One region of the Mesorhizobium sp. M1403 genome, then DNA from elsewhere that is predicted to be linked to it. Evidence: predicted binding sites of a transcription regulator. Region 1 holds the regulator's gene; each other region holds the start of a gene.
What was found. The regulator PhoB, encoded in region 1, activates phosphate uptake and scavenging genes when phosphate is short. The targets are predictions, from matches to a motif close to TGTCATNNANCTGTCAT.

Region 1 (7,388 bases):
CGCCACCTGCATCTGACACTATTTGCCTCATCTGACACTATTTGTCGGCATTACCGACGGCTTCCGGTTCATGAGCGGCCGCGGCAAACCGGGAGGAAAGCAAAACGATGTCGGTCGGAATCCGCCATGACGATTTGCGCCGGCGCAACCGGGCGATGGTGATCTCGGCCGTGCGCCGGGCCGGCCAGCCATCGCGTACGGAGATCGCCGCAACCACCGGCCTCAGCCATTCGACCATATCGGCGATCTCCTCCGACCTGATACGGGAAGGCATCCTCGCCGAGAGCAAGGCAAGCGAACCCGTTTCGTTGAAACGCGGTCGTCCGCAGGTCGGCCTCGCCCTCAATCCGGAAGCGGCGGCGGTGCTGACCGTGGTGTTGTCGCTGAATTTCCTGTCGGCCGCCATCATCGACTATGCGGGGCAGGTGGTCGCCGAGGAACAGCGCCGGCTGGACACGCTGACCATGCCGCGCGACGAACTGATCCGCGAATGCATGGCCATCGTCCGGCGCCGGCTGGACGATCCAGATCTTGACGTCCGCAGTGTCGCCCGCATCGCCCTGGCGATTCAGGGAATTACCGACTCCCCTGCACGCGCCATGCTGTGGTCGCCGATCACGCCGCAGACGGACATCGCCTTTGCCGACATGCTGGAAGATGAATTCGGCATCCCGGCCACGGTGGAGAACGACTGCAATATGATGGCGGTGGCTTTGCGCTGGCGCGATCCGGATCGCTATCGCGACGACTTCATCGCCATCCTGCTTTCGCACGGCATCGGCATGGGGCTGGTGTTGAAGGGCGAGCTGTTCACCGGCACGCATTCCTCGGGCGGCGAGTTTGGCCACATGATCCATCGTCCGGGCGGCGCGCTCTGCCGTTGCGGGCGGCGCGGCTGCATCGAGGCCTATGCCGGCAATTACGCCATCTGGCGCAACGCCACGCAGATGAGCGAAGACAGCCAACCGGTCGCCGACGTCAGCGACGCCGACATGCGCGCGCTGGCGGTTCGGGCGCGCGAGAAGGACGGGCCGGAACGCGAAGCCTACCGCAAGGCCGGCGAAGCGCTGGGTTTCGGTCTCGGCTCGCTGTTCGCGCTGATCGATCCGGCACCGGTCGCAATGGTCGGCGCCAGTGCCGCCGCCTTTGATCTGATCGAGCCGGCCTTGCGGAAGGCCATCGCCCAGACCGCCGGCGGCCAGCATTCGGGCTCGATCTCCTTCGATACCGAGCCGAACGAATTGCCGCTGATCCGCGAAGGCTGTGCAATGCGGGCGTTAAGCTTCGTCGACCAGCAGATTTTCGCGCCGGGCGCGCAAATGAGGCCCGGCGTCAGAAAGAACGTAGCCTGACTGGGCGGGTCAATCTTCCCTGATCGCGTAGCCGGCACCGCGGATGGTGCGGATGACATCAGGCATGCGGCCGTTGTTGACGGCTTTGCGCAGCCGCCCGACATGCACGTCGACGGTGCGTTCGTCGATATAGATCGTCTCGCCCCAGACATTATCGAGTAACTGGCTGCGCGAGAAGACGCGGCCCGGATGCCGCATCATGAATTCGAGCAGCCGGAATTCGGTCGGCCCGAGCCGGATCTCGGTCTTCTTGCGATACACCCTGTGCGATTCGCGATCGAGCACGATGTCGCCGACCTTCAGCACGCTGGACAGCACTTCCGGCTTGGCGCGGCGCAGCAGCGCCTTGACCCTGGCCATGAATTCCGGTGTCGAAAACGGTTTGACCAGATAGTCGTCGGCGCCGGTCGAAAGACCGCGTACCCGGTCGCTCTCCTCGCCGCGCGCGGTCAGCATGATGATCGGCAGCCGTTCGGTTTCGGGGCGCACCCGCAACCGGCGGCAGAGCTCGATGCCGGAAACCGCTGGTATCATCCAGTCGAGCACCAGAAGATCGGGCACATTCTCCTGCAAACGGATCTCGGCTTCGTCGCCGCGTGTCACCACCTCGACCTGGTAGCCTTCGGATTCGAGATTGTAGCGGAGCAGCACACCCAACGGCTCCTCGTCCTCCACCACCATTATGCGTGGTGCGATCATCGGCTGGGCACCCCCATCATGTCGCCGGTGCGGACATTGTCGTTTCGTCTTGCTTCGGACGATTGACCGGCAATTGCTCGCCGGTCAGCACATAATACGCATTTTCGGCGATGTTGGTGACATGGTCGCCGATCCGCTCCAGATTCTTGGCGCAGAACAGCAGATGCGTGCAAGCGGTGATGTTGCGCGGGTCTTCCATCATGTAGGTCAACAGTTCGCGGAACACCGACGTATATTTGACGTCGATGCGCTCGTCGGCGGCGCGTAGCTTGGCCAACGCGGCCGCATCGCCTGCAGCATACTCCTCGATGACGCCCTGCACCTGGATGAGCACCAGCTGCGCCATCGCATCGATGGAATGCGATAGGTCGCGCGGTGTGACGCTAAGGCCGACCGCACTCACACGCTTGGCGATATTCTTGGCAAGGTCGCCGATGCGTTCGAGATCGCCGGCCATGCGGATCGCCCCGACGACATGGCGCAGATCGTGGGCCATCGGCTGGCGCTTGGCGATCAGGGTGATGGCGCGGTCGTCCAGTTCGCGTTGACGCGCATCCATGATGGCATCGTCGGAAACGACGCGTTGCGCCAGCACGTTGTCAGAATTCAACAGGGCCTTGGTCGCCCCGCCGACCATCGAACCGGCGAGGTCGGCCATGTCGCGGATCAGCTTGCTGATCTGCTCGAGATCCTCGTCGAAAGAAGCGACTGTGTGTTCGCCCATGGTCCTGTCCTTATATGCATGATCGGAACGGCTCAGCCGAAGCGGCCGGTGATGTAATCCTGCGTGCGCTTCTCGCGGGGCGACGTAAAGATCTTCTCGGTCCGGTCGAACTCGACCAGTTCACCCAGATACATGAAGGCGGTCTGGCGCGACACGCGCGCCGCCTGCTGCATGTTGTGGGTGACGATGACGATCGTGTAATCGGCTTGCAACTCGTCTATCAGCTCCTCGATCTTGGCGGTCGACAGCGGGTCGAGTGCCGAAGCCGGCTCATCGAGCAGAATGACTTCCGGCTTCACCGCCACGGTGCGGGCAATGCAAAGCCGCTGCTGCTGGCCGCCTGACAGGCTCAAGCCGCTGGCGTTGAGCTTGTCCTTGACCTCGCCCCACAGCGCGGCCCGCTTCAACGCTTGTTCGACGCGGCCGTCCATTTCGGACTTGCCGAGATTCTCATAGAGCCTGACCCCGAAGGCGATGTTCTCGTAGATCGACATAGGGAACGGCGTCGGCTTCTGGAACACCATGCCGATCTTGGTCCTCAGGAGATTGAGATCCTGCGAGCGGTCGAGAATGTTCTTGCCGTCGAGCAGCACCTGGCCCTCGGCTGTCTGCTTCGGGTAGAGTTCGTAGATGCGGTTGAACACACGCAGCAGCGTCGATTTCCCGCAGCCCGAAGGGCCGATGAAGGCAGTGACGCTGCGCTCGGGCAGCGACAAGGTGATGTCCTTCAACGCCTTGCTCTGGCCGTAGTAGAAGTTGAGGTTCTTGACCTCGATCTTCGTCTTCTCGGCGACCGTTTCGGTCATCGTCATGTCCGGGGACAACATCTGTGTCATCTGTCCTCTCTGCGTCCGGTAAGGCTGCGGGCGAGGATGCTCAAGCCCAGAACCGTCAGGGTGATTATGAGTGCGCCGGTCCACGCCAGTTGCTGCCATTCCTCGTAAGGGCTGAGAGCGAACTGGAAGATGGTCACCGGCAGGCTGGCCATCGGCGCGTTGATATTGCTGCTCCAGAACTGGTTGTTGAGCGCGGTGAAGAGCAGCGGCGCCGTCTCGCCGGAAATGCGTGCTATCGCCAGCAATATGCCGGTGACGATGCCGGACAATGCGGCGCGGTAGGCGACCGAACGGATCACCACCCAACGCGGCGCGCCGATCGCGGCACCGGCTTCACGCAACGCGTTCGGCACCAGGTTGAGCATGTCTTCAGTGGTGCGCACGACCACCGGAATGACCAGGATGGCAAGCGCAACGGCGCCGGCTATGGCCGAGAAATGCCCCATTGGCCGCACCATCAACTCATAGACGAACAAGCCGATGATGATCGAGGGCGCCGACAACAGGATGTCGTTGATGAAGCGCACGACGGTGGTGATGCGCGAGAAACGCCCATATTCGGCCATGTAGGTTCCCGCCAGCACGCCGATCGGCGTGCCGACGACAACGGCGATGATCGTCATCAGCAGGCTGCCCGCGATTGCATTGAGCAGGCCGCCGGCCTCGCCTGGCGGTGGCGTCATCTCGGTGAAGACCGCGAACGAAAGCCCGGCTGTGCCCTTATAGACCAGTGCACCGAGAATGAGCGCCAGCCAGGCAAGCCCGATGCCGGCGGCGACGACGCAAAGCGCCATCATCACCGAATTCCTGGCTTTGCGGCGGCTGTGGAGCGATGAGGATGTCGACATCGGTCAGGCTCCCGTACGGGCGTCGATCCGCATCAGCATATAGCGGGCGGCGGCAAGGATCAGGAAAGTGATGACGAACAGGATCAGGCCGAGCGAAACCAGAGAGGAGGTGTAGAGATCGCCGTCGGCCTCGGTGAATTCATTGGCGATGGTCGCCGAGATCGTCGTGCCCGGCGCGAACAGAGAGGCGCTGATGCGGTGAGCGTTGCCAATGACGAAGGTCACCGCCATGGTTTCGCCGAGCGCGCGGCCGAGGCCAAGCATGACGCCGCCCATGATACCGATGCGGGTATAGGGAATGACCACGCGCCGGGTCACTTCCCAGGTCGTGCAACCGATGCCGTAGGCCGATTCCTTCAGCACCGCCGGCACCGTATCGAAGACGTCCTTGGTGATCGAGGTGATGAAGGGCAGCACCATGATGGCGAGGATCAGCGCCGAGGTTAGAAGGCCGATGCCGTAAGGAGGGCCGGCGAAAAGGCTGGATAGTCCCGGCACGCCGTGGAAGATGTTGATGATGAAGGGCTGTATCGTCGTCTGCAGGAACGGCGCGAACACGAACAGGCCCCAGATGCCGTAGATGATCGAGGGAATGCCGGCCAACAGCTCGACCGCTATGCCGATCGGGCGCCTGAGCGGGCGCGGGCAGAGTTCGGTGAGAAACACGGCAATGCCGATGCCGATCGGAACCGCGATCAGGATGGCGATGGCCGCCGTGACCAGGGTGCCGTAGATCGGCGCCAGCGCGCCAAATTTTTCCGTAACCGGATTCCAGCTCTCAGTCGTCAGGAAAGAGAACCCGAAGGACGACAGGGCCTGCCATGAGCCGGCAAACAGCGAGATTGCGACACCACCGAGGATGACCAGCACAAGAATTGCGGAAGCGCGGGTGAGTCCGCGGAATATGGCGTCTGTGAGCGCGAAGCGCCGCACCGTAGCTTCCCTGGCCCGGGCTGCAGATGATAGCATGGCATCGGAAGCGATGGTCATTGGGTCCTCGCGATTGAAGGCAACAGGGAGGGCGCCGTCGACGCCCTCCCTGGAGGAGATTACATAGCCGAGTAGAGCGGCTTGCCGTCGCTGCCGACGACTTCCTTGGCCCACATGGCCTTGACGCTCTCGACCACCTTGTCGGGCATCGGAACGTAGTCCAGCTCGCCGGCCATCTCGTCGCCCTTGTCGTATGCCCAGGCGAAGAATTTGAGCGCTTCGCCGGTGGTCGCGGCATCGTCCGGCTTCTTGTAGAGGAGGATCCACGTTGCCGCCGTCATCGGCCAGGACTCGGCGCCCGGCTTGTTGGCGAGGATGACGCCATAGCCCGGCTGCGAGCTCCAGTCGGCATTGGCCGCTGCCGCCGAGAATGCCGCCGCGGTGGGTTCGACCTTCTTGCCGTCCTTGTTGATCATGTCGGCGTGGGTGAGCTTGTTCTGCTTGGCATAGGCGTATTCGACATAGCCGATCGCGCCGCCGGTCTGGGAGACGTTGTTGGCAACGCCCTCATTGCCCTTGGCGCCGATGCCCACGGGCCATTCCACGGCCTTGTCGACGCCGACCTTTTCTTTCCAGTCCGCGCTGACGTCGCCGAGGTAGTATGTGAAGTTGAACGTCGTGCCCGACCCATCGGAACGGTGAACGACCGCGATCGCCTGCGAAGGCAGCTTGACGTCGGGATTGAGCTTCTTGATCGCCTCGTCATCCCAGCTCGTGATCTTGCCGAGGAAGATGTCGGCCAGCGTCGGGCCGTCGAGAACCAACTCGCCCGGCTTGATGCCTTCGAGGTTGACGACGGGAACGATGCCGCCCATCACCATCGGGAACTGAGCCAATCCGGACGATTCAAGCTCTTCGCCTTTCAGCGGCGCATCAGAAGCGCCGAAGGTAACGGTCTTGGCTTTGATCTGCTTGATGCCGCCGCCGGAACCGATCGACTGATAGTTAAGCCCAATGCCGGTGTCTTTCTTGTAAGTGTCGGCCCACTTCGCATAGATCGGGTAGGGGAAGGTGGCGCCGGCGCCGGAGATGTCCGCGGCGAGCGCGGCGGACAGGGTGAGGGTAGTCGTCGCCGCAGCCATTGCAATCGCAACGGCCGCCGAGCGGATGAAATGTCTCATGTGGCCTGCTCCTGTTCGGAATATGGTCTCTCGGCGCCATTCCTCCGGCGCCCGCTGAGGCCAATAGCCCCCGATTATTACAGTCGCATGACAGTTTCATGTCGCTCCGGTAACGTCGTCCAGCCGGGTTAAGAAGGAACGGCCGCGGGCTTTGTCGGCATGGGCCGCGGTTTGCCGCTGGAATCAGCAGCTTGCGTGAATTCCGGCCGGCTTTGTCCGCTCGACGATAGCAGCCACTGACCTTGAGAAGAAAAAAGCCGGACGGGAGCGCGTTGCATGCAGCCAGAACGTGTCATGGCCGCGCCATCGCCGAAACAGGTCCGTTGGGGTAAATCTGACCCTGTTTCTTGCCGGCGGTCGCTGCTCCCGCCCGTAACTGGAGGAGCGGAACTTCGAATATCCCATTGTCGCGACTGAGCGCGCCATTGGGTATGGTGCGATCGCACCATGGCCTTACGCTGGAAGCGGTGACGAATCGCAAGGTTTTAACTCGCCTCGCGCTGGACCTCCATCCGCGCCCGACCCGGCGCTCGATCTTTCGAGCGGGGCCTTCGACTGGAAGTGCGACGATTTCTACTTCACCTTACCTACTCCCTCTGCACTATTCCGCCGGTTGTCGGTTGGGCCGAAGCAGCGTTATAAGCTTGCAGGGGTGTTGCTGATGTTTCGACGGATTCTGCCTGTCTTCCTGTGCCTGGCGCTGCTTCTGGGAACCGGCTGCGCGCGCAGCTATGACGGCACCGTGATCATTCCCAAGCCGCTCGATGTTCGCCGTTTCTGGGACCGGCCTTCTCCGCAGGCGCAAGCCGAACAGTCGC
Region 2 (7,388 bases), on a different contig from region 1:
GCCTTGCCGCAGCCATCGGCGAAGCCAATGGCGGCAAGGTCGAGGGCGACGTCGCTCTGATCACCGCGCTTCCGGGCGCCGGCTCGCTCGAACAGCGCGCCCAGGGTTTTAAGGAACAGCTCGCCGCCAAATATCCCGGCCTCAAGCTGGTCGCCGACAAATACGCCGACGGCCAGGCCACCACCGGCCTCAACATCGCCACCGACCTGATCACCGCCAACCCCAACCTCAAGGGCATCTTCGCCTCCAACCTGATCATGGCGCAGGGCGTCGGTCAGGCGATCGCCGAGAACAGCCTCGCAGGCAAGGTCGGGCTGGTCGGCTTCGACAGCGACGAGAAGCTGATCAAGTTCCTCAATGACGGCGTCATTTCGGCGCTCGTCGTCCAGGATCCGTACCGGATGGGCTATGACGGCATCAAGACGGCGCTTGCCGCCTCGAAGGGCGAGAAGGTCGAAGCCAATGTCGACACCGGCGCCAACCTGGTCACCAAGGCCAACATGAAGGATCCGAAGATCGACGCGCTGCTCAACCCGAAGCTCGACTGAGCATCGCCGCTGTGAACTGTTTCCGGGGCCTTTTCGCCCCGGAAACATCCCACTCGTGCCAATCGCGAGGCCAATCTTTGGGGGCCAATCTGGGAGGATTGTCATGATGTCGACGGCGCAGGAACTCCATCCGGCCCCAACGCTTGAACCGGGCAGGACCATCCTCGAACTCCGCGGGCTGGAAAAGCGCTATCCCGGCACTCACGCGCTGAAGCCGGTCGACCTCGCCTTCAAGGCCGGCGAGATCCACGCCATCGTCGGCGAGAACGGCGCCGGCAAATCCACCCTGATCAAGCTTCTGACCGGCGTCATGCCGCGCACCTCCGGCGACGTCATCTGGGAGGGCAAGCCTGCCGCATTGGCGACGCCGCATGAGGCGATGGCGCTCGGCATCAATGCCGTGCATCAGGAAGTCGTCCTGTGCCGCCATCTCACCGTCGCCGCCAACATGTTCCTCGGCGAGGAGGATTCCCGTTTCGGTATCCTGCAGCAGCGGGCGATGGTCAGGCAGGCGCAGAAGATCATCGACGATCTCGGCTTCGACCTGCCGGCGCATGTCAAGCTGGGTGACCTGACCATCGGTCAGCAGCAGTTGATCGCCGCCGCCCGCGCCACCGTGCGCGGCACCAAATTCCTGATCTTCGACGAACCGACCGCCTACCTCACCCGCAAGGAGGCCGACCAGCTGTTCACGCTGATCCGCCGGCTGAAGGGCGAAGGCGTCACCATCATCTACATCAGCCATCGCATGGAAGAAGTGTTCGAGCTCGCCGACCGCGTCTCGGTGCTGCGCGACGGCACGCTGGTCGGCACCAGGAATATCGCCGAGACCAATGACGCCGAGCTGGTCAAGATGATGATCAACCGCTCGATCGAGCAGGTCTACCACAAGGAGCATTTCACCCCGGGCGCGATGCTTGTAGAAACCAGGAACCTGTCCGGCAAGGGTTTCGAAAATGTCTCGATGTCCGTCCGCGCCGGCGAGATCGTCGGCCTCTACGGGCTGATCGGCGCCGGCCGCAGCGAGTTCGTCACCACGCTCTATGGCCGCCACCGCAAGGCGGCCGGCCAGATCCTCTGGGAGGGCAAGGAGGTCAAGGTCAATTCAGAACATGACGCGATCAGGCTCGGCATGGCGCTGGCCCCGGAAAGCCGCCGCGACCAGGGCCTCTGCCTCAACCTGCCGGTCGGGCTCAACCTCAATCTGCCGATCTACAAGCGCATCTCAAGCAATCTGCTGATCTCCCGCGCGCAGGAAAAAGCCCAGGCCGATCGCCAGATCGCCGACCTGCGCATCAAGACGCCGACGCGAAGTGCGCTGGCCTCCAGCCTGTCCGGCGGCAATCAGCAGAAGATCGTCATCGGCAAATGGCTCGCGCACGGCGCCAAGCTGTTCATCTTCGACGAGCCGACCGTCGGCGTCGATGTCGGCACCAAGGCCGAGATCTACCGCCTGTTTGGCGCGCTGTTATCCAAGGGCGCCGGCATCATCCTGATCTCGTCCTACCTGCCCGAGGTCTATGAGCTCGCCGACACGCTGCACGTGTTCCGGCGCGGCAAGCTGGTGGCCACGCATGGGTTTCATACCGCTGATCACGAGGAGATCCTCACCCAGGCGCTGGCCGAGAAACAAGAAAGACCGGGAGGACGGATATGAGCACCGAGGCGATCGCTGCCGAAAGGCCGAAACGCAACTACAACGCCCTGTTCGGGCTGACACTGCTGGCACTGCTGGTTCTTTTGTGGATCATCTTGTCGGTGGCGACGCCGAGCTTCGCCTCGGCCAACAACATCTCGAACCTGTTGCGGCAAGGGTCGATGATCGCCATCCTGGCGGTCGGCCAGACCTTCGTCATCATCACCGGCGGCATCGACCTTTCCGTCGGCGCCGTTGTCGGCTTCGCCACCGTCATCGTCGCGATGCTGATCAACGCCGGCACACCGGTTTTCCTAGCCATCCTGATTACCTTGCTGGTCGGCGTCGCCATTGGCATGTTCCATGGCTTCGGCATCGTCAAGATGGGCTTGCCACCCTTCATCATCACCCTGGCGACGCTGACCTCGCTGCGCGGCATCGGCCTGTTGATGACCAACGGCAACTCGATCTCGATCAACAACGACGCCTTCCAGACGTTCTCGCGCAGTTCCTTCGTCGGCGTCCCCAATCTGTTCTGGATGGTGATCCTGGTCGGCATTCCGGCCTACATCTTCCTGCACCACAGCCGCTGGGGCCGTTACCTGTTCTCGGTCGGCTCCAACGCCGAGGCATCGCGTCTGTCGGGCGTCAACGTCCAGCGCACAATCTACATGGCCTATACGTTGTCGGGGCTGTGTGCGGCCTTCGTCGGCGTGCTGCTCGCGTCGCGCATCGGCATCGGCAATCCGACGCAGGCCGAGGGCTGGGAATTGCAGGCGATCGCTTCTTCGGTGATCGGCGGCACGTCGCTGTTCGGCGCTGTCGGCTCCGTGCACGGGCCGCTGCTCGGCGCCTTCATCCTTGCCACCATCAACAACGGCGCCAATCTGCTCAACGTCAACGCCTTCTGGCAGCGCATCATCACCGGGGTGCTGATCATCGTCATCGTCTATTTCGACGGGCTGCGCCGCCGCGGCAAATAGATCGCCCCCTAACAGCCGCCGGCCTCAACAGCAGAGCCGGCGGTGCCATGAACCGACTGGATTGAAGCATGAAAGCCGTCGTCTGCCGCTCGCCCGGCGAACTTGTCCTCGAAGATCGCCCGGCGCCTGGCGCGCCGCCCTCGGGCTGGGCGCTGGTCGCGGTCAGTCATGTCGGCATCTGCGGCACCGATTATCACATTTTTGAAGGCAAGCACCCGTTCCTCGCCTATCCCCGCATCATGGGCCATGAAGTCTCGGGGACCGTGCTGGAGACCGGCCAAGGCGTCGATCTGGCAATAGGCGAAGCGGTGATCGTCAATCCCTATCTCGCCTGCGGCAAATGCATCGCCTGCCGGCAAGGCAAGCCGAATTGCTGCGTCAGGATCGAGGTGCTCGGCGTCCATCGCGACGGCGCCATGTGCGAGCAGATCCTGGTGCCGGCGCAAAATCTTTATCCGGCAAACGGCCTGTCGCTGGCCGATGCGGCCGCCGTCGAATTCCTGGCGATCGGGGCGCATGCGGTGCGGCGCTCGCTGGCTCAATCGGGCGCGCGTACCCTGGTCATCGGCGCCGGCCCGATCGGCCTCGGCACGGCGCTGTTCGCCCGGATCGCCGGGCTCGACGTGACGCTGCTCGACATGAGCGCTGAACGGCTTGGCTTTGCCGAAAGCGGACTCGGCTTCGCGACCCTCGACGGTTCGCGGGGAGCCGCCGCCGATCTGGTGCGACAGGCGACCGACGGCGATGGTTTTGACGTGGTCTTCGACGCCACCGGCAACACCCAGTCGGTGCAGTCGGCCTTCGCCCATGTCGCGCATGGCGGCACGCTGGTGCTGGTCAGCGTCGTCAAGGACGACATCGCCTTTTCCGATCCCGAATTCCACAAGCGCGAGATGATGCTGATCGGCAGCCGCAACGCTCTGCGCGCCGATTTCGACCATGTCGCCGCTTCAATCCGCAACGGTGCGGTGCCGCTGGCAAAGCTAGTCACCCACCGCACCACGCTTGGCGAGACGCCGCGCGACCTCGCCCGCTGGGCACATGAGAAATCCGGGCTGATCAAGGCGGTCATCCAGGTCGGATGACACAACGATAGCCGCGTCTCAAAGCGCCGACAGTTTGAGTTCGATCCGCTCGGCCGGGAAGCGCGACTCCGAAAACTGGATCGGCTGACCGTCGGGCGTGACGTTGACGGCGACCGTCACCAGCACGATGGCGCCGGGCTGCAGGTCGAGGTCGGCAAGGTCGGCGGCATCGGCATGGCGCGCCGACAGCACGGTCGATTGCCGGAGATAGTCGTCGATGCCGAAACGTGCCAGCGATGCCGTGATCGAACCGGTTTCTGCCATGGCAGCATCGATGCCGGCAAAGCGCCTGGCATCGAACCAGCCGGCAGCGCGGGACACCGGCATCCCATCGGCTTCGCCCCGCGTTTCCAGGCGTATCACGTCGGCCCCCTGCACAAGGCCTAAGCCCTCTGCGACACGACGGTTGGCTGGCTCGACCGACGACGCGAGCAAGGTGATGTGCCGCTCTGACGCCTGTCCTTGCAATCCCTCGGAAAAGCGGGTGCGGGCGCCGATCGGATAGGACAGCCGCTTTCGCGACAGCACGAAGGTGCCACGCCCTTGCTCCGCCTTGAGCACACCCTCCTGCACCAGCGCTGCGATAGCGCTGCGCACCGTATGGCGGTTGACGCCATAGCGTTCGGCAAGTGCCACCTCAGGCGGCAGCGCGGCATTCTCGGGAAAATCGCCGACGGCGATCGAATGCAGGATCTGGTCGGCGATCTGCCGCCATAGCGCGACACCGCTGCGCCGCTCGATGCTGTTGGCTTGCCCGATCATTTCCCGCCCCAATCTTTGCGCCGACCTTTTGGCCCGTGTCACGTACACGTCATAGACACATGCTAGATAATAGATATAATTTGTATAGTTGTCTATATCAATAGACAAATGCACGCAAACGAGGAGTAGCAGCCATGCGAGGACGGGAAGCGCGAGAGCAGGCCGAGCGCAAGGCCGTAATGGCGACGCTGGCGCAATCGTCCGGCTACGACATTGTCCGCCTCTGGGACGAAGCCGGCCTGCCTTCCGAAGCTGAACTTCTGCGTGGCCCCGAAACCGGCCTGGTTACCGTGCGCGGCCGCATCGGCGGCGGCGGCGCGCCGTTCAATGTCGGCGAGGCGACGGTCACCCGTGCCACGGTGCGGCTTGCGTCCGGCCATGTCGGCCACTGCTATGCGCTCGGCCGCGACAAGCAGAAGGCAAGGCTGGCAGCAATCGCCGATGCGCTGTGGCAGGACCCGGCCCACCGCAACGGGGTCGAGACCAGGCTCGTCGCGCCCTTGCAGGCGGCACTGGCCAAGGCCCGTGACCAGCGCCGCGCCGAGACGGCGGCGACCAAGGTCGATTTCTTCACAATGGTGCGCGGAGAAGACTGATGGACCTCGCCACTCAATCGATCGAAGGCGGCTTCGCCGATCCGGTATTCAACGCGCAGACCGTATTCCGCGCTGTGATGGACGCGATGGCGCGGCCGGGCAGCGTGCAGCCCTTGCCGGCCCTCGCCCACCCCCCCGTGCCGCTGTCGGCCACCGCCGGTGCCATTGCTCTGGCGCTGTGCGACAACGACACGCCGCTCTGGCTCGACCCGGCTTTGCAGGGGTCGGCGGCGGTGAAATCCTGGCTTGGCTTCCATACCGGCGCGCCGCTGGCCAACACCCCGGCCGACGCGCATTTCGCGCTGATTGCCACGCCGGCCGAGATGATGGCGCTCGACGGGTTTTCGCAAGGCACCCAGGATTATCCCGATCGTTCGACGACGCTGATCCTTGAGGTCGGCGATCTCGTCTCCGGCGCTCCGCTGCTGCTCGAAGGCCCGGGCATCGAGAAGACGGCGACGATCGCGCCGGCGCAAATGCCGCGTCATTTCGTCGAGCAATGGAAGCAGAACAATCAGCGCTTTCCGCGGGGTGTCGACATCATCCTCGCCACGTCCGACGCAATTGCCTGCCTGCCGCGCACGACGCGCATTAAGACGATGGAGGCGTAGGATGTATGTCGCGGTAAAAGGCGGTGAAGCGGCCATCCGCAACGCCCACAAATTGCTCGCCGACCGCCGGCGCGGCGACCGCTCGGTGCCCGCACTTCGCCTCGACCAGATCGTTGAGCAGCTGGCGCTCGGCGTCGACCGCGTGATGGGCGAAGGTTCGCTCTACGACAGGGAATTGGCGGCACTCGCCATCGTCCAGGCGCGCGGCGACATGATCGAGGCGATCTTCCTGGTTCGCGCCTATCGCACGACGCTGCCGCGCTTCGGCTACACCAGGGCGATCGACACCGGCACAATGCTGGTCGAGCGGCGGGTGTCGGCGACCTACAAGGACCTGCCCGGCGGTCAGCTGCTCGGCCCGACTTTCGACTACACCCATCGCCTGCTCGATCCCGAGCTTGCCGCCGGCGGCGATGTCGCCGAACCGGAGCAGCGTGCAGGCGAAGCGGAGGCGATGCCGCGCGTCTCCGCGATCCTCGCCCGCGAAGGCCTGATCGAGCCCGACGGCGACATGCCTGGGGATCATGTCCCCGGCGACATCACCCGCGAGCCGCTGGAATTCCCGATGGCGCGCGACATCCGCCTGCAGGCGCTGTCACGCGGCGACGAGGGTTTTCTGCTGGCGCTCGGCTACTCCACCCAGCGCGGCTATGCGCGCAGCCACCCTTTCGTCGGCGAGGTTCGCATCGGCGAGGTCGAACTGGAACTGGACGTGCCGGAACTGCCCTTTGCCGTGCCGATCGGCAGCATCCGCGTCACCGAATGCCAGATGGTCAACCAGTTCAAGGGCTCGGCCAAGGCGCCGCCGCAATTCACCCGCGGCTACGGCCTCGTTTTCGGCCAGGGCGAGCGCAAGGGGATGGCCATGGCGCTATGCGACCGCGCTCTTCGTGCAACCGAATTCGGCGAAGATGTTGTCGCCGCCGCGCAAGACGAAGAGTTCGTCATCTCGCATTCCGACAATGTCCAGGCGACCGGCTTCGTCGAGCATCTGAAGCTGCCGCACTATGTTGATTTCCAGGCCGAACTCGACCTCGTGCGCCGCATGCGCGCCGCGCACGACGCCCGCGAAAACGCCGGCAAGGCCGACGAGAAAAGGCAGGCCGCGGAATGACCGGACAACCGACCGACATCGCCACCTACAACTTCGCCTATCTCGACGAGCAG
Region 3 (7,388 bases), on a different contig from region 1:
TGGCGCTCCATCTCATTGAGCGCGGCCGGCGGGCAGGTGATGTCCATGAGTGTATAATATGCCTTCCGGTTCTTGTTGACCCGGTAGGTGAGGGACTTCAGTCCCCAGTTCTCGACCCGGCCGACGGACCCGCCATTCGCGGTGAGGACGCCCTTGTACTGTTCGACAAGCGCATCGACCTGCTGCTGCGAGAGGTCCTGCCGGGCAAGAAACACATGTTCGTATAGAGCCATAGTGTTCGTGCCTTTCTTCGTTTCTCTCCCGGTTCCCGGCGGCAAAAGCCTCTGCAACTTCTCTGACCCGCAATCCTTGCGAAGACGGGGAAGAAAGGAGCATGACGAGACGGTCGAGAGCGGAGACACGGGAGGCGGAAGCGCTTCTGGCTCCACGCGAAGGTTCGAAAACCTCCGGCCCTCCGTTCAGCCCCCAGCAAGGACCGGCAGATTGCGGGCGTCTATACAGGAATTTGACCGCAAAGCAAGGCCAAACGACAGGCCAAACGGCTCGACTAGCGCCCTATCTTCCAGAGCACAACGGACCTCGATGGCAAGGTTTTACGGATTTCCTGAAACCGGACCTTAACCATCATGCGAAGTTCCAGCACCGGCGGGCGTGGCGGCAACCCGCCGTTCATCATGCGAATGCAAAACGAACAGTTCGCGCGCGGCCGCCAGCAAGGCGGTTTTGGGGATAAAAATGCTGTTCGATAAATTCTGCCGTTCGAAGAGCGGCAACTTTGCCCTGATGCTGGCGTTCGGGCTGCCTGCGGTTCTGACGGCCGTCGCCTTTGCCGTGGACGTGTCCACCTTGATGAGGGCCAAGGTCAGCTTGCAGAACGCGCTCGATGCCGCGAACCTTGCATCTTCGCATCTCGGCGACATCGAGGCTTCGCGCAAGGACGTCTTCGACCGCTACTTCCAGACCAATGTCGCCGGCCACAGCGAGTTGAGGAACGCCGAAGCGACGCTTACCGTCGAAAGGGGCCTCAATTACATCCAGACAAAGGCTGTCGCCGCGGCCGATGTCAACTTGAACTTCGCCTTCCTGTTCGGCAACGACAAGCGCATCACCGTCGATGCCGGCGCCGTCGAATCGACCAATCAGCTCGAAGTCGTGCTGGTGCTCGACAATACCGGGTCGATGGCCAGCAACGACCGCATCGGCGCATTGCGGACGGCGGCGACGGGCTTGATCGATATGCTCCAAGCCGCGAAGTCGCCGACGCGCAGCGTACGTGTCGCAGTGGTGCCGTTCGTCACCGCGGTCAATGTCAAGGGCGAGGACTACGATCCGGCCTGGATCGACATGGCCGGCAAATCGCCGAACAATGGCGCCAATTTCCCCTTGGTCGGCGGCAAGCGCGTCAACCATATGGACCTGTTCAAGCAATTGGGCGTCGAATGGAGAGGCTGCGTCGAGGCGCGGCCCGGAACCAACAATGTTTCCGACATTTCGCCCGACCAAAACAAACCGGACACCCTGTTCGTACCCTATTTCGCGCCGGACGATCCAGGTAACGCCAAAAATCCGAACAGCTCCTATGGCAATTCGGCGACCGGCTACAACAATTCCTATCTCGACGATACGGTTATCACCCTGCTTCCCGGCCTCACCGGCGACATCGCGAAGTACAGTGTTTCGACGATGAAGCTGATCAACGACAAGAAAGGCCCCCTGACCATCGGCCCAAACCGGGCCTGTCCGACGCCGATAGTGCCGCTGACCGACGATTTCGACAAATTGCGTAAGGCCGTCAGTGAGATGATCGAATGGAACGGCTCGGGGACCAATGTTTCGGAAGGGTTGTCATGGGGGATGCGGGTACTCTCGCCGGAACCGCCCTACAGTGACGGCGCGCCGTTCAGGGCGTCAGGCACGACCAAAACGGTGCTGCTGCTCACCGACGGCGAAAATGTTGTCTATGGCGCGAAGGATACGCCACAGAAGTCGGACTATGGTTCTTACGGGTTCCTGGCTTCGGGTCGGTTCGGATCCAGCGACCAGACCGCGGCCGCGCGCAATGTCGACGACTGGACAACCAATGTCTGCAACACGTTGAAGAAACAGGACGTGCAGATCTTCACAGTACTGCTGCAGGCCGACACCGCAGCCAACCGCAAGCTCTACGAGGCCTGCGCGTCGTCGCCGTCGGATTATTACCCGACCAACGACGTCACCCAGCTCGAAAGCGTGTTCCTGAAAATCGGAAGCTCGATTTCGCACCTGCACTTGACGAACTGAACGACGTCAGTCGCCCAACGGCCGTTCCGCCGCCGCTGCTCAACTCGTGTGCGCAGCCACTTTGCGTGTGGTTTCGGGGAAGAAATCGGGCGCCGCATGGCGCTTGCCGAACATCATGTCGTACTGCAGCAGACGGAAGTCGCGGATTGCCGGGTCGATCTCTTTCTGACGCGACCAATCGGGGGTGGCGTCGCCCGCCGGTGCCAACAGCAAATTGCGGTCGATGACGCGGTAGTGCTCCCGCAACTGGCCGAGGAAGCCGGTGTAATAGGGATGACTGATGCCGGCAGTCTTCAGGATATGATAGGGCAGGAAGGCTGGGCTGACGGCGCCGAGATCCTCGGCCGGGCCGCTGCGGTTTGACCAGACGATCAGCGGCGTCTGGTGGTGCAGCAGCATCAGGTCGGCCGCCTCCTTGCGCGGCGCGACATTGTCCTTCAGGAAACCGGTCTCGACGTAGACCGGCCCAAGCGGCGGCAGATGGTCGCCGAAGAAGGCGATGACCGTCGGCCGCTGGCGTTTCTTCGCCCATTCGATCAGCCGCTCGAGGCCACGGTCCGCGTCGGAAGAGCCTTCGGCGTAGCTCAACAGCGATTCACGTGCCCATTGGCTGATCGGCGCCTGCACCTTATGGGTCGGATTGTTATAGCGATAGGGCTCATACGGCCCGTGGTTCTGCAGGCTGACGGCGAAAAAGAAGACCGGCTCGGCGCTGGTATCGGCCTCGTGGATGATCTCGTCGGTCATCGCTGCGTCCGACGCGAGCGGTCCGCGTTTTTGCATGGGCGGCAACGTCTCCTCGGATTTGAAGTCGTTGAAGCCGAAATCGGCATAGACGGCTCCCCGGTTCCAGAACCAGTTGGTGCCGGGATGGATGGCGCGCGCCCGGTAGCCCTGACTTTTCAGGAAGGTCGCCAACGACGGGGTCGGTGTCCGCACATATTGCTGGTAGGGAATACTGCCCGCCGGCAGGAAGGCGTTGGAAAAGCCGGTCAGGGCCTCGAACTCGATGTTGGCCGTCATGCCGCCGAATTCGGGCGAGAACATGTAGCCCGTGCGCAGTGCCCGCACATTGGGGATAGGGTCGGGCGTGATGGTGACGCCGGGCAGCTTGGTCGGATCCCAGAAGGATTCGCTCATGACGACGATGATGTCGGGCTTCTCGGCGGGTACCGAGGCCGTCACCTGCGGTTTGCCGATCGCTTCGATCGCCTTGCCGGAATAGCCGGGCGGCGCCGAGACATGGGCCATCGGGACGTTCAGCGCGAATGCGAGCGCAAAACCGTTCGAGGCATAGTTTTCCTTCTGGTCCCACATGATCGGGATGATCTGCAGCCGGTCGCGCGTCCATGAGAAAGTGGCATAGTCCATGATGGAGACGAAGAAGGCGATCAGCGGCACTGTCAGCGTCAGTCGGGCAAGGCGGCCCTTGTGGCTGAGCGCCGGAACGCGGCGGCGCCATAGCCGCCAGCCATAGACGAGAAGCGACAGCCCGCCGACGACGCCGATCGCCAGGGCAATGGCGGTTCCCGGGCGATCGCGTACCAGGAGCGGCATCAGCGCCACGATCTGCCGAGAATAGAGGAAATCAGTCGGATAGAGCGGATCGCCGAGATAGAGCGACTTCTGGTGGCCGACGAACGCCAGCGACAACGTCAGCGGCGCGAGGATCATCAGGCTCTGATGGCTGCGGCCGAGCACGGCGTCGAGCCCTATGAGGATCAACGCAAAAATGATGATTGTGGTCCAGCCGGGTTTGAAGGGCTGCAGAAAGAAGTCGATGGTGCCGGCAAAGTTGCCGCGCACGATCAATTCGATAGCGAACACCAGGATGGCCGCGGCCAACAGGCTGATGAAGCCATAGCGGATGACAGGCCATTTGCGCCCTGGCAGATAGCCGGTGGCCGGATCGCCTTCGAGAAACTGTGGCGCGGCCTCGGCTGCGCTCTTCTTGGTCTTTGCCACTGCGATAGTTCCCCGGCCCGCAACAAAAGCGTCACTCGACTGTCATCGAACTGTCACGCAAAGCTAGCGCCTGTGGCGGAAATAAGAAGAGCCAGCAAACAAATCGTGAGCGGTTTTCATCATGAGTGATCGCCAAAAAGCCTGCCGAAACAGGCACTCGGCCGACGTTGCGCGGTCAAGGTTGGACTTGACTTGGCCGCACGCCTTGCGTCACAGGCAACGAGAACCAGCAGCTGGGAGCCGCCGATGGCCATCGCATTCACCTTTCCGGGGCAGGGCAGCCAGGCTGTCGGCATGGGCAAGGACCTTGCCGATACCTTTGTTGAATCGCGGCGGATCTTCGAGGAAGTCGATGATGCGCTCGGCGAAAATCTATCGAAGCTTATCTGGGAAGGCCCGGAAGAGACGCTGACGCTGACCGCCAATGCCCAGCCGGCGCTGATGGCGGTGTCGCTTGCCGCAATCCGGGCGTTGGAGGCGCGCGGCTTCTCCCTGAAAGGCAAGGTCACCTATGTCGCCGGCCACTCGCTTGGCGAATATTCGGCACTTGCGGCCGCCGGTTTCGTTTCGGTCGCCGACGCCGCCCGACTGTTGCGCATCCGGGGTAACGCCATGCAGGCGGCGGTACCGGCCGGCGAGGGCGCCATGGCGGCGATCATCGGGCTGGAACAAGCCGACGTCGAAGCCGCCTGCGCAGAGGCTGCCCAAGGCGCGGCCAAAGATCCCGCGCAAGCCTTGGTTTGCCAGATCGCCAATGATAATGGCGGCGGCCAGCTGGTAATCTCCGGCGCCAGGTCGGCGGTCGAACTGGCGGCGAAGCTATGCACGGAGAAGGGCGCCAAGCGGGCGCTCATGCTGCAGGTTTCGGCGCCCTTCCATTCGGCATTGATGAAGCCGGCGGCCGAGATCATGCTGGAGGCACTGGCCGCCGTGACGAAGAGTGCACCGGCCGTGCCGCTGGTCTCCAATGTTACGGTGACCCCGACGAGCGATCCCGACGAGATCGCCCGCCGCCTCGTCGAACAGGTGATCGGGCGCGTGCGCTGGCGCGAAACGGTGGAGTGGTTCGGCGCGAATGGCGTTGCGACGCTATATGAAGTAGGCGCCGGCAAGGTTCTGTCGGGGCTGGCGCGGCGCATTAACCGCGATATTGCCACCAGTGCAATCGGATCCGCGGCGGATGTCGAGGCGGCGCTGGCGGCGCTTGCATAATCAACTGGCGATTTGACCCCGCTCCGTGCGAAGGCTGTTCGCTCAGATCAGGAGACAAAAATGTTCGAATTGACCGGCCGCAAGGCGCTCGTCACCGGCGCATCGGGGGGCATCGGCGAGGCGATCGCCCGCGTGCTGCATGGCCAGGGCGCCATCGTCGGCCTGCACGGCACGCGTATCGAGAAACTGGAGGCGCTGGCCGCCGAACTGGGCGACCGGGTCAAGCTGTTTCCGGCCAATCTTTCCAATCGCGACGAGGTCAAGGCGCTTGGCCAGAAGGCGGAGGCCGATCTCGAAGGCGTCGACATCCTCGTCAACAATGCCGGCATCACGAAGGACGGGTTGTTCGTGCGCATGGCTGATGCCGACTGGGATAGCGTGATCGAGGTCAACTTGACCGCCGTGTTCCGGCTGACCCGCGAGCTTACCCATCCGATGATGCGGCGCCGGCATGGCCGCATCATCAATATCACTTCAGTGGTCGGCGTCACCGGCAATCCCGGCCAGGCCAATTATTGCGCCTCCAAAGCCGGTATGATCGGCTTTTCCAAATCGCTGGCGCAGGAGATCGCCACCCGCAATATCACCGTCAACTGCGTCGCCCCGGGCTTCATCGAATCGGCGATGACCGACAAGCTCAACGACAAGCAGAAAGAGGCGATCATGGCGGCGATCCCGACGCGGCGCATGGGCACGGGCGCCGAAGTCGCCTCTGCCGTCGCCTACCTCGCTTCCAATGAGGCAGCCTACGTCACCGGCCAGACCGTTCATGTCAATGGCGGCATGGCAATGATCTAACACTTGGGAAAACGCTTCATTCCGTCTTGGATGCACGGGATTTTTCGTGTAATGCCGCCCGCAACCCGGCGGTTCGGGCAAAAACCGGTCCTGTTCCGCTGCGTTTCCGGCAGGACCATCTTTCAGCTTGATTAGCGGCATTCTGCCCGCTAACGAAGACAGACAACCAAAAGACGAGGATGCCCAAATGAGTGACACCGCAGAGCGCGTCAAGAAGATTGTCATCGAGCACCTTGGCGTCGATGCCGACAAGGTGACGGAGCAGGCGAGCTTCATCGATGATCTGGGCGCGGACAGCCTCGACACGGTCGAACTTGTCATGGCGTTCGAAGAAGAGTTCGGCGTCGAAATCCCCGACGATGCGGCCGAGACCATCCTGACTGTTGGCGATGCGGTGAAATACATCGACAAGGCCTCCGCCTGACGCTATTTGCAGTCATCACCGGGGAGGACCTGCGATGAGGCGTGTCGTCGTCACGGGCCTTGGGCTGCTTTCGCCGTTCGGCATGGGCTTCGAGCACAGCTGGAAGGAGCTTCTGACCGGCCGCAGTGCAGCCAAGCGCATCACCGAATTCGAGGTGGAAGACCTTGCCTGCAAGGTCGCCCACGTCATTCCGCGCGGTGACGGCTCCAATGCCACTTTCAATCCTGAAGCCGTTCTCGAGCCGAAGGAGCTGCGCAAGATCGGCGACTTCATCCTGTACGGGATCGCGGCCGCCGACGAGGCACTCAAGGATTCCGGCTGGCAGCCGAAGACGCATGAGGAACAGTGCGCCACCGGCGTGCTGATCGGTTCTGGCATCGGCGGCATCGAAGGCATCGCCGAGAATGCGATGATCCTCAAGGAACGCGGTCCGCGCCGCATCAGCCCGTTCTTCATCCCCGGCCAAATCATCAACCTCGTGTCCGGTCAGGTCTCGATCCGGCATGGGCTGAAAGGCCCCAACCATGCCGTCGTCACCGCTTGCTCGACCGGTGCGCACGCCATCGGCGATGCCGCCCGGCTGATCATCTGGGGCGATGCCGACGTTATGGTCGCGGGCGGCGCCGAAGCGCCGGTGACGAGGCTTTCGATCGCTGGGTTCGCGGCTTGCCGCGCGCTCTCCACCGACCGCAACGACGCGCCGCAAACGGCCTCGCGCCCCTATGATCGCGATCGCGACGGTTTCGTC
Region 4 (7,388 bases), on a different contig from region 1:
CGCACCCGCCAGGCCTTGTCGCCGAGCCTGAGGTCAAGGCTGGCCGGCTGGATCTGATCGGCATCGAGCGTGCGCGGCGATTTCAGCGCGCCCGTCTGGAACAGCGCGGAAATATCCTGATCGGGAAGAATGCCTGTCTGCCGCAAGGGTCTGGCTCCGTTCGAACGCCGGGCGAGGTCTTGTTCTGCCGCAGGTCCGACACTGGACGCCTTTGGCACCTGCTTGGTACAACCCTCTTAATCATGCCGGCAATTGACGCAAGCGTGGCGCGGGTCTAAAGCTCGTTATCCCGTGGTGATTTGGCCGGTCGGCTTGCAGCCACGTTAAACAAGTCGCTAAAGGACCGTCGGGCCGCAAGGCCATATGGACCGGTTGCGACTTTCGCGACCGGTTTTTTGTTGTTTGGACCATTTTTGGTGTTTGGATAGATGATGACCAAGAAGCGCGACTGGAAGCCTCAGACCGCACTCGTGCATGCCGGGACGCTGCGTTCCGGCTTCGGCGAGACCTCTGAGGCGATGTATCTCACCCAAGGCTATGTCTACGAGACGGCGCAAGCAGCGGAAGCGCGCTTCAAGGGTGAGGAGCCGGGCTTCATCTATTCGCGCTATGCCAATCCGACGGTCGACATGTTCGAAAAGCGTATGTGCGCGCTGGAAGGCGCCGAGGACGCGCGCGCCACGGCGTCCGGCATGGCGGCGGTGACGGCAGCATTGCTGTGCAGCGCCAAGGCGGGCGACCATATCGTGGCGGCGCGCGCATTGTTCGGCTCCTGCCGCTGGGTGGTCGAGACGCTGGCGCCGAAATACGGCATCGAGGCAACGCTGGTCGATGGCACTGACATCGCCAATTGGGAACAGGCGGTCAAGCCGAACACCAAACTGTTCTTCCTGGAAAGCCCGACCAACCCAACGCTGGAGGTGGTCGACATCGCCGCCGTCGCGGCACTTGCCAACTCGATTGGCGCCAGGCTGATCGTCGACAATGTCTTCGCCACGCCCTTGCAGCAGAAACCCTTGCAGCTCGGCGCCCATATCGTCGTCTATTCGGCCACCAAGCATATTGACGGCCAAGGGCGCTGCCTTGGAGGCGTTATCTTGTCGGACAAAAAATGGATCGACGAGAACCTGCATGACTATTTCCGCCACACCGGCCCCAGCCTCTCGCCCTTCAATGCCTGGACCCTGCTGAAAGGCCTGGAGACGCTGCCGCTGCGCGTACGCCAGCAGACGGAAAGTGCCGGCCGCATCGCGGATTTCCTCGCCGAGCGCCCGCAAATCGCCCGCGTCATCTATCCCGGCCGTGCCGACCACCCGCAAGCGGCCGTGGTCAAGAAGCAGATGTCGGGTGGTTCGACGCTGATCTGCCTGGATGTGAAGGGCGGCAAGCAGGCGGCCTTTGCTTTCCAGAACGCGCTCGACATCGTGCTGATTTCCAACAATCTCGGCGACGCCAAGAGCTTGATCACCCATCCGGCGACGACCACGCACAAGAATTTGACCGATGAGGCCCGCGCCGAGCTCGGCATCGGACCGGGAACGCTCAGGCTTTCCGTCGGCCTGGAAGATACCGACGATCTGCTCGAAGATATCGAGCAAGCGCTGAGAGCTGCCGGATAAGGCTGGCCGAACAGGGCGAGCGGGTTCGTACAGCCCGCGCCGGACGTGCCGGTCAGGCGCCGGACGGGGTCTCTTCCAGCTCCGCGACGGCCTTGGTCTGGATGGTCATAACGTTGCCGCGCCAGTCGACGGCGCCGCTCAGCCAGCCGCGCGCCCATATCGCCGGCAGCATGCAGTCGCGAACCATCATTGCCAAGATGGTGCGCAGCGACAGGTGCCATCCTTTGACCCAGGCCAGGGCACATTCCGGCAGGTAGGCCGCGACCAGCACGGCGATGGCGGTTGCCGGCAGGCTGACGCCGGCGTCAGCCGCCGCGATCAGCGCAAGCACCAGCGGCGGCGCCGCGCCGATCAGGATCTCGGGGGCGAAGAACAGCGCGAAGGTGACGCGGCGCAGCCGCGCCCAACGCGCCTGCCGAGACCAGATCTCGCCAAGCGTGCGCCGGCCGAGCGGCTGTTCGAACGGCGAAGCGACAAGATTGACCCGCAGTCCGAGCCGGTTGACCAGCTTGGTCGCGGCGGCGTCCTCGGCAATCTCGGCGGCCAGTGCGCGGATGCCGCCATTGGCGTCAAGCATCGACTTGTTCCACAACATGCTCTTGCCCTGGGCGAAGCCAAGGCCGAGCGCCTCTCCAGCGTACTGCCAGCGTGCCTGCAGCGTGTTGAGAAAGGCGCATTCGACCTCCCCCCAAAACCCTTCAGGCCGCGAGCCGATCGGCGTCGAGCAGACGAGGCCGGTGTCGGGCCGCCATGCCGCCATCAGCTGCTGGACATAATCGCTCGGCATAAGCACGTTGGAATCGGCAAGGATGACCCAGCGATAAAGCGCCGCTTCCCAACCCTTCACGCAATTGTTGAGTTTCGGATTGCCGCTGATGCGGTCGTCGCCGACGAGCAGCCGGGCGCGTATAGCCGGAAAACGCGCCATTGCAGCGGTGATCGACTTGACCACGGGGTCGTCGGCATGGGCGACGCAGAAGATGAGTTCGTAGCGCGGCCAGTCGAGTGAGAAGGCGCGCTCCAGCGTCTCCTCGGTAAACGGCTCGACGCCGCGCGCCGGGACGACGATCGATACCGGTAGCACGGTGGCGGCGGGCGATGCGATCCTGGCTGCTCGCTTCAGCTTCAGCGAAGCTAACAGGATGCTGGCGAGATTTGAAAGAAGGAGAGCTATGGAAAAGAGGGCGGCTGCGAATGTCGGTTCCATCGAGATCTGGTCACTCCAGAAATGCCGGCCGCCTGACGGCCGTTTTCAACAATTCGACAGAACACCGAGTCGCCCGGCACAAGCCTGCACACCATCATTGTCATGTGTCACTTAAATGACATTGTTTTTCGGCACCTGCGCTTGAGTCGGGCAAGGAGATGACGCGCATCGTTGATCAAACTGCGCTGAGCGTCGAAAGTTCCATCTACATTGCTTTGGAGCAGTTTATGTACAGCGCCGTCACCCGCAACATCGAAGTGCAGGTCAGGCCGTTCTATCTGGAGGATCACTCCGACCCGCCGCAAAACCGCTATGTCTGGGGCTACCAGGTGACCATCGACAATCAGTCGGACGAGTTCGTGCAGCTTCTGTCGCGCTACTGGCACATTACCGACGGCACCGGCAAGGTCGAGGAAGTGCGCGGCCCCGGGGTCGTCGGCGAGCAACCGGGACTCAACCCCGGCGACAGCTATCAGTATACGTCTGGATGCCCGCTCTCGACCCCGTCCGGCATCATGGTCGGGCACTACACAATGCGCAACAAGCGGGGCGAGACCTTCGACGTCGCCATCCCCGCCTTCTCACTCGATTTGCCAGGCACGCGGCGCACCGTCAATTGACGTTCACTTTGATTCCTCTTCCCGCCTTGCGGGGCGAGGAACCCAAGTTCTGCGAAGGCAGCCGCACTGACGCTCGTTATTGAGCCGCTGCAAATTCCGCCGGGTCGAAGTCATATTGCTTCGAGCAGAATTCGCAGGCGACGTGAATGCTACCATCCTCGGTGCTGTCTCTGATCTCCTCGGCGGAAAAACCCTCGAGGATGCCGCGGATCTTCTCCCTCGAGCATGAGCACTGGTCGGCGACCGGCACGCCGCCGAAGACGCGGACACCATGCTCGTGGAACAGCCGGTAAAGCAGCCGCTCGGCGCCGATAGTCGGATCGATCAGCTCGGTCGGTTCAATGGTACCAAGCAGCGCCAGCAGTTCCTGCCAGGAATTGTCGGTCGGGTCGTGGATTTCCTCACGCGGATCGCCGTCGCCCCCGGGAAGGTCGGGTACGCGCATGCGTTCCGGCGACTGCGGCAGGAATTGTGCCAGCAGGCCACCGGCGCGCCATTGCTCGCGGGCACCGCCGACGCCGGGCGTCAGAAGCTTGGCCACCGAAAGCCGTAGGTCGGTCGGAATCTGCTCCGATTGGCGGAAATAGGTGCGTGCGGCTTCTTCCAGCGTGACGCCGTCGAGCTGGACGATGCCCTGGTAGCGTTGCGTGTGGGCGCCCTGGTCGATTGTCAGCGCCAGGACGCCGCTGCCGAGCAGCGTCTGCGGCGACGTCTCGCCGGCAGCCGTCAAAGCCTCCAGCCGGTCGGCATCGAAGCGGGCATAGGCGCGCAGCGCGTGCGGCGTGGAGAAATCCGCGACCAGCATATCGACCGGCCCGTCGGTGCGGGTCTGCAGAATGAACTTGCCCTCGAACTTCAACGAAGTTCCGAGCAGGACGGTCAGCACACAGGCTTCGGCCAGTAGTCGTGCCACCGGCTCGGGATACTCGTGGCGGCTGAGAATAGCGTCGAGCATCGGCCCGAGCTGGACGGTACGGCCGCGCACGTCGAGCGGGCCGACCTCAAACGGCACGACATGGTCGTCGCCGGCGTAGCCGAACTCGCCGAGCTTGGGTTGATGTTCAGCCAATTGACGAGTTTCCAACATGACAAAGCTCCGGGGCGCGGCGATGCCGCCCTCCGGGGCGCATGCGACGAGACGCGCTCGATTTGCGTGATGCGCCTGAGATAGGCACCACGAACTCCCGGATCAAGGCGGCCCGGATCAAGCGCCCAGGCACCAGGCCAAAACCGCCTTCTGGGCGTGGAGCCGGTTCTCGGCCTCGTCGAACACCACCGAATGCGGCCCATCGATGACCTCGTCGGTAACCTCCTCACCGCGATGCGCCGGCAGACAGTGCATGAACAGCGCGTCCGGCTTGGCTTTCGCCATCAGGGCCGCGTTGACCTGATAGGGCAAGAAGACATTGTGGCCGCGCGCACGGTGCTCCTGACCCATCGAGACCCAGCAGTCGGTGACGATGCAGTCGGCCTCGTGAACGGCCTCCTCGGGCGAACGAGTGAATTTCAGCTTGCCGCCATTGGCCTTCGACCAGTCGACATGCCTCTGAGCCGGTTCGCTGCCTTCGGGCACGGCGACGTTCAGCTTGAAGCGGAACCGCGCAGAGGCCTCCAGTAAAGAATGCAGGACATTATTGCCGTCGCCGGTCCAGGCGATCGTCTTGCCGGCCACCGGACCGCGGTGCTCTTCGAAGGTCATGATGTCGGCCATCAACTGGCAGGGATGGGTTTCGTCGGTCAGCCCGTTGATGACGGGCACCGTAGCGTTTTCCGTCAGTTCCAGCAGCCGGTCATGCGAGGTGGTGCGGATCATGATGGCATCGACATAGCGCGACAGCACCTTGGCCGTGTCTGCAATAGTCTCGGAACGGCCAAGTTGCATCTCGGTGCCAGTCAGCATGATCGTCTCGCCACCCAACTGCCGCATGCCGACGTCGAACGACACGCGCGTGCGCGTCGAGGGCTTGTCGAAGATCATCGCCAGCACCTTGCCTTCGAGCGGCTTGGTGCGTTCGCCGGCCTTGAGCCTCGCCTTTCGCACAGCTGCGTCGTCGAGCATGAAGCGCAGATCGCCTTCGGAAACGGCGGAAAGATCGGTGAAGTGGCGAAGGGACATCAGGAATTCCAGGATTACTTCGCGGCGGCAGCGACGATGGCATCCGCCAGGCTCTTGGCGCCGGCACGAATGCGCTCGAGCCCCTCGTGGATCTCGGCATCGGTGACGGTGAGAGGCGGCAGCAGACGGATAACGTTGTCGCCGGCCGGAACCGTCAAGAGATGCTGGTCGCGCAGTGCCACCGTAACCTTGGTGTTGGGCATCGCGCATTTAAGGCCGAGCATCAGGCCGGTGCCCCTGATGCTTTCGATAACGTCCGGAAATTCGTCGGCGACACCGGCCAGCCCCTGTTTCAAGAGCAGCGCCTTGCGCCGGACGTCATCGAGAAAGCCGTCTTCCAGCACCACGTCGAGCACGGCGTTGCCGACCGCCATGGCCAGCGGATTGCCGCCGAAGGTGGTGCCGTGCACGCCGGCGGTCATGCCGGCCGCTGCCTCGTCGGTGGCGAGGCAGGCGCCCATCGGGAAGCCGCCGCCGATGCCCTTGGCCACCGCCATGAGGTCGGGTGTGACACCCGCCCACTCATGCGCGAACAGCTTTCCGGTGCGGCCGACGCCGCATTGGACCTCGTCGAAAATCAAGAGCAGTCCGTGCTGATCGCAGAGCTGCCTGAGCCGCTTCAGCGATTGCGACGGCACTTGCCTGATGCCGCCCTCACCTTGCACCGGCTCGATCAGGATCGCCGCGGTTTCAGGCGTGATCGCCTTTTCGGCGGCGTCGATGTCGTCGAAGCCGACTTGGTCGAAGCCGTCGACCTTGGGGCCGAAACCTTCCAGATATTTGTACTGGCCGCCGGCGGCGATGGTCGCCAGGGTGCGGCCATGGAAGGCGCCTTCGAAGCTGATGGTGCGGAAGCGCTCGGGATGGCCCTTGACGAAGTGATAGCGCCGCGCCGTCTTGATGGCGCATTCAAGCGCCTCTGCGCCGGAATTGGTGAAGAACACCTTGTCGGCGAAGCTGGCGTCGGCCAGCCGCTCGCCGAGCCGGCTCTGTCCCGGAATCTCGTACAGATTGGAGACGTGCCAGAGCTTGGCGGCCTGTTCAGTGAGGGCCGCGACCAGATGCGGATGGCTGTAGCCCAATGAATTCACGGCGATGCCGCCTGCGAAATCGAGATATCGCTCGCCCTTGTCGGTGACCAGCCAGGTGCCTTCACCGTGGTCGAAAGCCAGGGGTGCGCGAACAAAGGTCTCGAAAAGCGCCGAACCGCTCATTATATGCGTCTCCGGAACCGGAAAATCAAAAAGCCGCCAAAGCGGCGGCCCTTGTGGCTTATCGTGTTTTTCGGCCGTGAAGTCAACGAAAAGGTCGCGCAAGGACGTGCGGCAAGCCCCCCAGCACAATGCCGGCTCATAAGCGACCGGGCAAGTTGGGGAAAACCGAAAAAACCGATTCGTGTTGGCCTTGGGACTCTTGTCACCGAGTCAGCGCATAAGGTAATTGTAGTAGAGAAATAACTAGATTTCGTGCGGCGGACCTAATCACCCGATATATGTGGTGTCTGCCCGGCAGAAGCCGGGTCGGGAATGGATTCCGATTGCCGCACTTTTCAGCAGGAGCGCGGTCTCATGAACTGGACTGACGAGCGAGTCGAACTTCTCAGAAAATTGTGGTCGGAGGGTCTCAGCGCCAGCCAGATCGCCGCACAGCTTGGTGGGGTCAGCCGCAATGCGGTCATCGGCAAAGTGCACCGGCTGAAACTGTCCGGCCGCGGACGCACAACCGCATCACCGGCACGCCAGAAGAAGACGGTACAGGGATCGACGATCCAGAAATCGGTGTCGCGGGCAGCAAGCGCCACGCGCCATGCCACCACGTCGATGTCG

Region 2: a site for PhoB is predicted at 5,051-5,067, ahead of phnF (phosphonate metabolism transcriptional regulator PhnF). Genes of this name have one in related genera too.
Region 3: a site for PhoB is predicted at 4,247-4,263, ahead of NKH01_RS14215 (LTA synthase family protein). Genes of this name have one in related genera too.
Region 4: a site for PhoB is predicted at 2,931-2,947, ahead of NKH01_RS17720 (ceramide glucosyltransferase). Genes of this name have one in related genera too.

The regions. Positions count from the first base shown of each region.
Region 1 is NZ_JAMYKY010000017.1:69,295-76,682, forward strand. It holds gene NKH01_RS24060 (ROK family protein) at 108-1,352, shown strand; gene phoB (phosphate regulon transcriptional regulator PhoB) at 1,362-2,051, opposite strand; gene phoU (phosphate signaling complex protein PhoU) at 2,068-2,775, opposite strand; gene pstB (phosphate ABC transporter ATP-binding protein PstB) at 2,808-3,611, opposite strand; gene pstA (phosphate ABC transporter permease PstA) at 3,608-4,459, opposite strand; gene pstC (phosphate ABC transporter permease subunit PstC) at 4,463-5,449, opposite strand; gene pstS (phosphate ABC transporter substrate-binding protein PstS) at 5,509-6,570, opposite strand; gene NKH01_RS24095 (hypothetical protein) at 7,232-7,388, shown strand, end outside.
Region 2 is NZ_JAMYKY010000003.1:20,512-27,899, reverse strand. It holds gene NKH01_RS07735 (ABC transporter substrate-binding protein) at 1-548, shown strand, start outside; gene NKH01_RS07730 (sugar ABC transporter ATP-binding protein) at 652-2,205, shown strand; gene NKH01_RS07725 (ABC transporter permease) at 2,202-3,167, shown strand; gene NKH01_RS07720 (zinc-binding alcohol dehydrogenase family protein) at 3,236-4,252, shown strand; gene phnF (phosphonate metabolism transcriptional regulator PhnF) at 4,271-5,014, opposite strand; gene phnG (phosphonate C-P lyase system protein PhnG) at 5,149-5,610, shown strand; gene phnH (phosphonate C-P lyase system protein PhnH) at 5,610-6,221, shown strand; gene NKH01_RS07700 (carbon-phosphorus lyase complex subunit) at 6,223-7,335, shown strand; gene NKH01_RS07695 (alpha-D-ribose 1-methylphosphonate 5-phosphate C-P-lyase PhnJ) at 7,332-7,388, shown strand, end outside.
Region 3 is NZ_JAMYKY010000007.1:11,320-18,707, forward strand. It holds gene rpsF (30S ribosomal protein S6) at 1-233, opposite strand, end outside; gene NKH01_RS14210 (pilus assembly protein TadG-related protein) at 697-2,241, shown strand; gene NKH01_RS14215 (LTA synthase family protein) at 2,281-4,206, opposite strand; gene fabD (ACP S-malonyltransferase) at 4,453-5,418, shown strand; gene fabG (3-oxoacyl-[acyl-carrier-protein] reductase) at 5,479-6,216, shown strand; gene NKH01_RS14230 (acyl carrier protein) at 6,404-6,640, shown strand; gene fabF (beta-ketoacyl-ACP synthase II) at 6,675-7,388, shown strand, end outside.
Region 4 is NZ_JAMYKY010000010.1:18,685-26,072, reverse strand. It holds gene NKH01_RS17730 (2'-deoxycytidine 5'-triphosphate deaminase) at 1-146, opposite strand, end outside; SAM riboswitch at 282-359, shown strand; gene NKH01_RS17725 (O-succinylhomoserine sulfhydrylase) at 429-1,619, shown strand; gene NKH01_RS17720 (ceramide glucosyltransferase) at 1,672-2,826, opposite strand; gene apaG (Co2+/Mg2+ efflux facilitator ApaG/CorD) at 3,054-3,446, shown strand; gene NKH01_RS17710 (Hsp33 family molecular chaperone) at 3,523-4,533, opposite strand; gene argF (ornithine carbamoyltransferase) at 4,651-5,562, opposite strand; gene NKH01_RS17700 (aspartate aminotransferase family protein) at 5,577-6,776, opposite strand; gene NKH01_RS17695 (GcrA family cell cycle regulator) at 7,131-7,388, shown strand, end outside.